2 regions of the Allorhizobium sp. DMC15 genome follow, and region 1 is predicted to be linked to the other one. Evidence: riboswitches for the same ligand, from Rfam matches in the RefSeq annotation. Region 1 holds a riboswitch; the other holds the start of a gene.

Region 1 (3,403 bases):
GGACGACGTGATGCTGGAAGTGCGTGGGCTCTCATCGCCCACGGGTACATTCCGCAACATCGATTTCGCGGTAAAGCGTGGAGAAGTTTTCGGGATTGCCGGCCTCGTCGGTGCTGGGCGCACCGAGCTCGTGCGGGCGATCACCGGCGCCGACCCGATCGCTTCCGGCGACGTGGTGCTCAACGGCAAAGTGATTACGCCGCGTTCTCCTCGGGCTGCGATCCGCAACGGCGTCGTTCTGGTGCCGGAGGATCGCAAGCTCCAGGGCCTCGTTCTCGAACACTCGATCACCGAAAACATCGGTTACGCCAATTTTGACGCCGTTTCGAAAACCGGATTGATGACCTCAAAACGGCTCGGTGCATTCGCCGACGGCTATATCAAGAAATTCGGGGTCAAAGGTCGTGGCGAGCAGAATGCTGGCGAGCTCTCTGGCGGCAACCAGCAGAAGGTGGTTCTCGCCAAATGGCTGGCCCGCAATCCCAAGGTCGTGGTGCTGGACGAACCGACCCGCGGTATCGATGTCGGCGCCCGCTCGTCGATCTACGACACCATCATGGAACTCGCCCGCCAGGGCATTGCCGTCATCGTGGTCAGCTCGGACCTTGAGGAGGTGCTCGGCGTCTCCAACCGGATCATGGTGATGGCACAGGGAAAACAGGCCGGCATTCTCGACCGGGCCGATGCGAATGACGTATCGGTCATGGAACTGGCCACGAGCTGATTTGCAGGAGAACGACCCATGTCGGAAACAACTTTGAACGCCCCGAAACTCTTCGATCTTTCGGGCAATGTGGCGCTCGTGACGGGCGCCGGCAGCGGCATCGGCCAGCGGATCGCGATCGGGCTTGCCCAGTGCGGCGCGGATGTGGCCCTGCTCGACCGCCGCACGGATGACGGTCTGGCGACAACCGCGCGCCACGTGCAGGCAGCCGGTCGCCGCAGCATCGAAATCGCCGCTGACGTGACGCAGTCCACTGCTCTGAACGATGCGGTCGCCCGCACGGAGGCCGAGCTTGGACCGCTCACGCTTGCCGTCAATGCCGCAGGCATCGCCAATGCCAACCCGGCCGAGGAGATGGAGGAGAGCCAGTTCCAGACGATGATGGACATCAACCTGAAGGGCGTTTTTCTCTCCTGCCAGGCCGAAGCCCGCGCCATGCTCAAGAACGGTCGGGGCTCGATCGTCAACATCGCCTCGATGTCCGGCGTCATCGTCAATCGCGGCCTGAACCAGTGCCACTACAACGCCTCCAAGGCTGGCGTCATTCACATGACGAAGTCGATGGCGATGGAATGGGTCGGTCGCGGCATTCGCGTCAACACGATCAGCCCGGGCTACACGGCAACGCCAATGAACACGCGGCCCGAAATGGTTCACCAGACGAAACTGTTCGAAGAACAGACCCCGATGCAGCGGATGGCAACCGTCGACGAGATGGTTGGCCCCGCCGTCTTCCTGCTGTCCGGCGCATCCAGCTTCGTCACCGGCGTCGATCTCCTGGTCGATGGTGGCTTCTGCTGCTGGTAACCCCCGACTAACAAAAGGCCTCCCAAGCCTGCACGGTGCCATGCGCGCCGTGCTTTTTTTATTTGGCACCCATGTCAGCAGCAATTGCGACATCTGCGTCGATTTTTGCTGCACATGCTCAGTTTGCCCTTGAAAAACCGGTGGATTCTCCCCTACTCTTTCCATGTTCTCAGGGCGGGGTGAAACTCCCCACCGGCGGTATCCGGCTTTGCCGGGAGCCCGCGAGCGCTTTCACCCCGGTGAAAGGCAGCAGATCCGGTGCGATGCCGGAGCCGACGGTTAAAGTCCGGATGAAAGAGAGCATCGGCTATCGCGGCCCCTTGCGAAAGGGAGGCGCTGTGCTGTGTTCGCCCAAGGGATGGAATGGCGACCGTCAGGTCGTGTTTTGACCGCTCACGCGGTAACCCTTGAAAGGCACTGGAATGACACTTTCGAAAATTGAAGACGCATTGGAAACACTGGCGCGTGGCGGCATGGTCGTGGTCGTCGATGACGAGGACCGCGAGAACGAAGGCGATATCATCGTCGCCTCGGACCACGTGACCCCTGAAACCATCGCATTCATGATGAAGCATGCCCGCGGGCTTGTGTGCATCGCCATGGAAGGCGATCGACTGGATGCCCTCGACATCCCGCTGATGGTTCCCAACAATACGGAATACCTGAAGACGGCCTTCACGGTTTCGGTCGATTACATTCACGGAACAACCACGGGCATCTCGGCTGCGGATCGTGCTGCCACTGTCCGTGCCCTGATGGACCCGAACGCTTCTGCGGACGATTTCGCCCGGCCCGGCCACATCTTCCCGCTGCGCGCGCATCCGTCCGGCGTCCTGGGACGGCCTGGCCATACGGAAGCGGCCGTGGATCTTGCACGTCTGATCGGCGCCCAACCCTCCGGTGTGATCTGCGAGGTCGCCAACGACGACGGCACGATGGCGCGGTTGCCCGATCTCATCGCGTTCTGCAAGCTGCATGACCTGCCGCTCATATCGATCGAGGATCTGATCCGATACAGGGCGGCCCATCACGCCGCTGCAGTCGCGGCCTGAACCCACGCAGGGGGCTCTGCCCCCGAACACGGATTGAGCCCGTGTTCAGTGGCCGATGCGGATCCCCCCATTGCGGGCGGTAGAGACCTTGATCACTTCGCCGCGGCAACGGCCGCGTCGATCCGCTCACGCGCCTTCTTCGGCAGCTTCACTGCGTTAAAGGCATCCAAATTGGCGGCCGGAGCATCGCCGACGAGGATGGCTGCGACCATGCCCATGCCGACATGCGGTGCGCATTTGACGCCGTAGAGACCGGGCACGTCGAAGGTCACCTTGATCTGTTCGTTCATCTTGCCCTTGAACTCGGTCGCGCCGTCCGGGATCATTCCCTTGATGGATTCGGCATTGTGGCCCTTGTCGGTCGGGATGAAGGTTACGGTATCACCGGCTGCGATTTTCAGGCCGGCCGGTTCGAAGACCATGGCACCATCGGCGCCCTTGTTCAGCAGTTTCACCTCGAAATCGGCCGCAGCGGCGATGCCGGGAAGTGCCAGTGCGAGGGCTGCAACGGCGGCGATCATGCTTGGATATCTCATTGTCAGTCTCCTGTGTGCGGGAACGCTGTCGTTCCGTTGAGACAGACATAGGCGCCCCGAAGGCCGGCTTCTTTGCGCAAAATCAAGTAGCCGGGCGGTCGTTGCACGCCGCGGCACTCACTTCCGTTCGGCTGTGGCTGTCGCGAGCTGCTCGAGTGCGGTCAGGTTGGTGACAAGGAGTTTCTGGCGCCCGCCCTCAATCAGTCCTTTGCCTTCCCAAGCGCTGAAGATGCGCGAGACCGTGTGCAGGGTGGTGCCGGTCATCTCGGCAATGTCCTGCCGGG
Region 2 (3,403 bases), 890 kb from region 1:
GAAGAAATACTTCTGGTCGCCGAAGGTCGCTGCTTCCAGGCCTTCGAGTTCAACACCCTTGGACTTGGCGCGCTTGTCGGGGAAATGACCGATCTGGGCAATGGCGAGCTCGAGCGACGGACCAGATTCGTAGGAGACCTTTCCGGTCTTGTCGAAGATGGTGAAGCTGCGGGAGCCGCCTTTCCAGTCGCCTTCGTTGGCGACGACGAGACGGTCGTCATCCAGCCACTTGACCGCGTCCGGCTCGCGAGCCACGCCTTCCTTGCTGCCGGTGAACTTGAGCGCGCCGTCCGATTTGGTGTCGATGCCCGAGAGATCGATCGTGCCGGCGGAGAAGTGGCTCTTCACTTCGCCGGACTTGCCGTCGACGATGGCGATGTGGTTGTTTTCCTGCAGCGTCACGGCGATTTCGCCGAGGCTGTTGATCGCGACGAATTCCGGCTCCGGATCTTCAGGGGCGATCTCGGAGAGGCCGGTCAGTGCGACATGCTTGATTGAGCCGCAATCGACGACTCCATCTTTCAATGATGCGATGACGAGGTCGCCAGCCGGCATCTGCGGCAGGTCCCCATCATTGACGTCCTCGTCACGCTCGTTCTCGATGGCGACGGCGACGAAGCTCTTGTCCTTGGAGACCGCTACAGAGTCCGGCTGGCCGCCGAGGTCGCAGCTGGATTCAATCGCCTTGGTTGCGATGTCGACGACGACGAGCTTGCCGGACGGGCTGGCCTTGCTCTCGGAGGTGTTGACGCCGGCGAGAACCTTGGTGCCGGCTACGGCGACGGACGTGGGCTCGCCATCCATCATCAGCGCGCCAGCCGCCTTCGGGGCCTTGGCATCGGTAATATCGACAAAACCGATCGCCCCGAGCGGGCTGTCGGAATATATCATCATATTGCCGTCTTCCGTTGCCGTGACGATTTCGGCGGAAGTGGCGGACAGCTTGTCCTTGTCCGCCGGCAAATTGCTAGCGACCGGGAAGGCCGCGATTCGGTTGAAGACCTGCTCGGCTGCGGCCGGCATGGTCACCGAAGCCAGAAGTGCGGCGGTCAGCGCCGCGCGGGTGAGACCTGATGTCATGGGAAACCTCCTGTTGCCGATGAATGGAACAGGAGGCTTTTGCGTCACCCGGATTACAGGCGCATGACAGAGGAGCCAATCAACCCCGGCTTGTTTCCCGCCGGGCTTCCCGAAGCATCAGGAAGAGCGAAGCCCCCAATATGAGGACCGCGCCGATCCAGAGATAGCCGCTCGGGGCATAGCCGAACACGAGCCATCCGGCGAAGACGTTGAGCGGCAGCTTCAAGTCATCGAAGGGCTGCACGTAAGCGGCATCTGCGGCATTGTAGGCGAGCGTCAGCAGATACTGGCCGATGGCGGTCAGCAGGCCTGCACCCAGAAGCAGCCAGAGCGCTGCCCCCTCCGGTACAACGAAGCCCGAGGCGACGGCGAGTCCGGCATTGATCGGGGTCAGCAGCACAAGCAGCCAAACCGTAACGGTTTCCGGTGCCTCGTAGTGCGTGAGGTTCTTCATGATCAGCGATGACCCGCCCCATAGCAGCGCCGACAGAACCGGCAGAAGGGCTGCAAGCGTGAACGCATCCGACCAGGGTTGCAGGATGATCATGGCGCCGGTGAATCCGGCCAGGGTCGCGAGCCACCGGTCTCTTCCGACGGTCTCACCCAGAAAGAGGCGGGCACCGATGATGATGAAGAATGGCGAGGTCATGACGAGCGCGATGGCCTGCCAGATCGGAACGGTGGCAAGGCCTGTCACCCAGGCCTGAACGCCGAAAGCGGCAAGCAGGACGCGCAGAATATGGCGCACGGGATAGGCCGTCTTCATCGCCTTCAAGCCGAGGCGGACAAGCAGCGGCAGGGAGAGGACGAGCGCAAATCCATATTGCCAGAAGGCGGTCGACGCCGGCGGAAAGCCGAGCGTCATGGAGAGCCACTGGGTGACGACATTGAGCGCGGCGAAGGCAATGCCTGCCAGCACCATGAAGCCGGCACCAACAACAGCCCGGGAACGCAAGAGCGAAACGGAGCTCTGATTCATGTCATGTTTCCTTTTCCAAAGGACCAACACAAACCAGGACAGATGAGGACGACGAAGCCGCTCCAGAACGGAAACGACACTGCGCAGCACGCCTCGCCGATCCGCATGACGCGGCGGCAGGACGAAGCCTGACCTCATTCTCTTTCATCCGGACTTTAACCGTCGGCTCCGGAGTTACACCGGATCTGCTGACCCTGCCCTCCCTGAAGGAAGACCAGGCGCTCGCGGGCTATGAGGTTTCCCTCTTACCGCCGGTGGGGAATTTCACCCCGCCCTGAGAACGAATGCCGGAAGACCCGGCCCCACAGAAATATGACAGCCAATGCTGCGACGCAAGATGCGCAAACAAGAAAGCCCGGCGCAGAGGCCGGGCTCACCAGGGTGTCAGCTGACCATCGGCACCGAAGGGTGGCGACGGTCACGACGGATCAGCTGTTGACAGCGTCCTTCAGGCCCTTGCCGGCCGTGAACTTCGGAACGTTGCGAGCCGGGATATCGACTTCAGCGCCGGTGGACGGGTTGCGGCCCTTGGAGGCTTCGCGACGGGCGACGGTGAAGGCACCGAAACCAGCGAGGCGGATGTCGCCACCGTTCTTCAGCTCGGCCTGAACCGTTTCAAAAACGGCGTCGACGGCAGAGGCTGCGTCAGCCTTGGTGAGGCCAGCCTTCTCGGCGACCGCGGATACGAGTTCGTTCTTGTTCATGTTTCCACCCTTTCTGATTGGTATGAAACGACTCAAATGATTAAGTCGGGCGGAGAATACGAAAGCTTCTGCCCTTCGCAACTCAAAAGCACCCGAAAGGCCCGGAAAACAAGCCGTTTAAGGGACTTTTCACAAAAAAGGCTGGCAAATTTGCCAGCCTTTTTGTCGGTTTTGGAGCTTTGTGGCTCACTTATGGCAGAATTGCCTCAGTGGGCGACTGCAGAGCCGGTCTCATCGGCACCCTCAACTGTGCCGATGGCAGGGGTTTCGACCGTTCCGTCCCATTCAATCGGTTCAGGCACGCGAACCAACGCATGGCGGATCACCTCACCCATCCGGGATACCGGTACGATCTCCATATTGTTCTTCACGTTGTCCGGAATGTCGGCCAAATCCTTGGCGTTCTCTTCCGGGATCAGAACCTTCTTGATGCCGCCCCGCAGTGCGGCGAGCAGCTTCTCCTTCAGGCCGCCGATCGGCAGCACGCGGCCGCGCAGGGTCACTTCACCGGTCATCGCGATATCCTTCGAAACCGGAATACCGGTCATGATGGACACGATGGCGGTTGCCATGGCAATGCCGGCGGACGGGCCGTCCTTCGGGGTCGCGCCTTCCGGCACGTGGACGTGGATGTCGGACT

What was found. A riboswitch is a leader RNA that binds a small molecule or an ion and turns the genes downstream of it on or off. The one in region 1 is predicted to bind FMN.
Region 2: it holds a riboswitch for FMN, as region 1 does, so the genes downstream of both, ACT53S_RS07925 (DMT family transporter) here and ribB (3,4-dihydroxy-2-butanone-4-phosphate synthase) in region 1, are expected to answer to the same signal.

What each region holds. Positions count from the first base shown of each region.
Region 1 is NZ_JBQUZB010000001.1:709,412-712,814, reverse strand. Features, by position in the region: gene ACT53S_RS03440 (sugar ABC transporter ATP-binding protein) at 1-724, shown strand, start outside; gene ACT53S_RS03435 (SDR family oxidoreductase) at 743-1,531, shown strand; FMN riboswitch at 1,693-1,837, shown strand; gene ribB (3,4-dihydroxy-2-butanone-4-phosphate synthase) at 1,954-2,583, shown strand; gene ACT53S_RS03425 (pseudoazurin) at 2,676-3,119, opposite strand; gene ACT53S_RS03420 (Crp/Fnr family transcriptional regulator) at 3,237-3,403, opposite strand, start outside.
Region 2 is NZ_JBQUZB010000001.1:1,600,187-1,603,589, reverse strand. Features, by position in the region: gene ACT53S_RS07930 (esterase-like activity of phytase family protein) at 1-1,080, opposite strand, end outside; gene ACT53S_RS07925 (DMT family transporter) at 1,160-2,059, opposite strand; FMN riboswitch at 2,192-2,345, opposite strand; gene hupB (DNA-binding protein HupB) at 2,488-2,763, opposite strand; gene lon (endopeptidase La) at 2,970-3,403, opposite strand, start outside.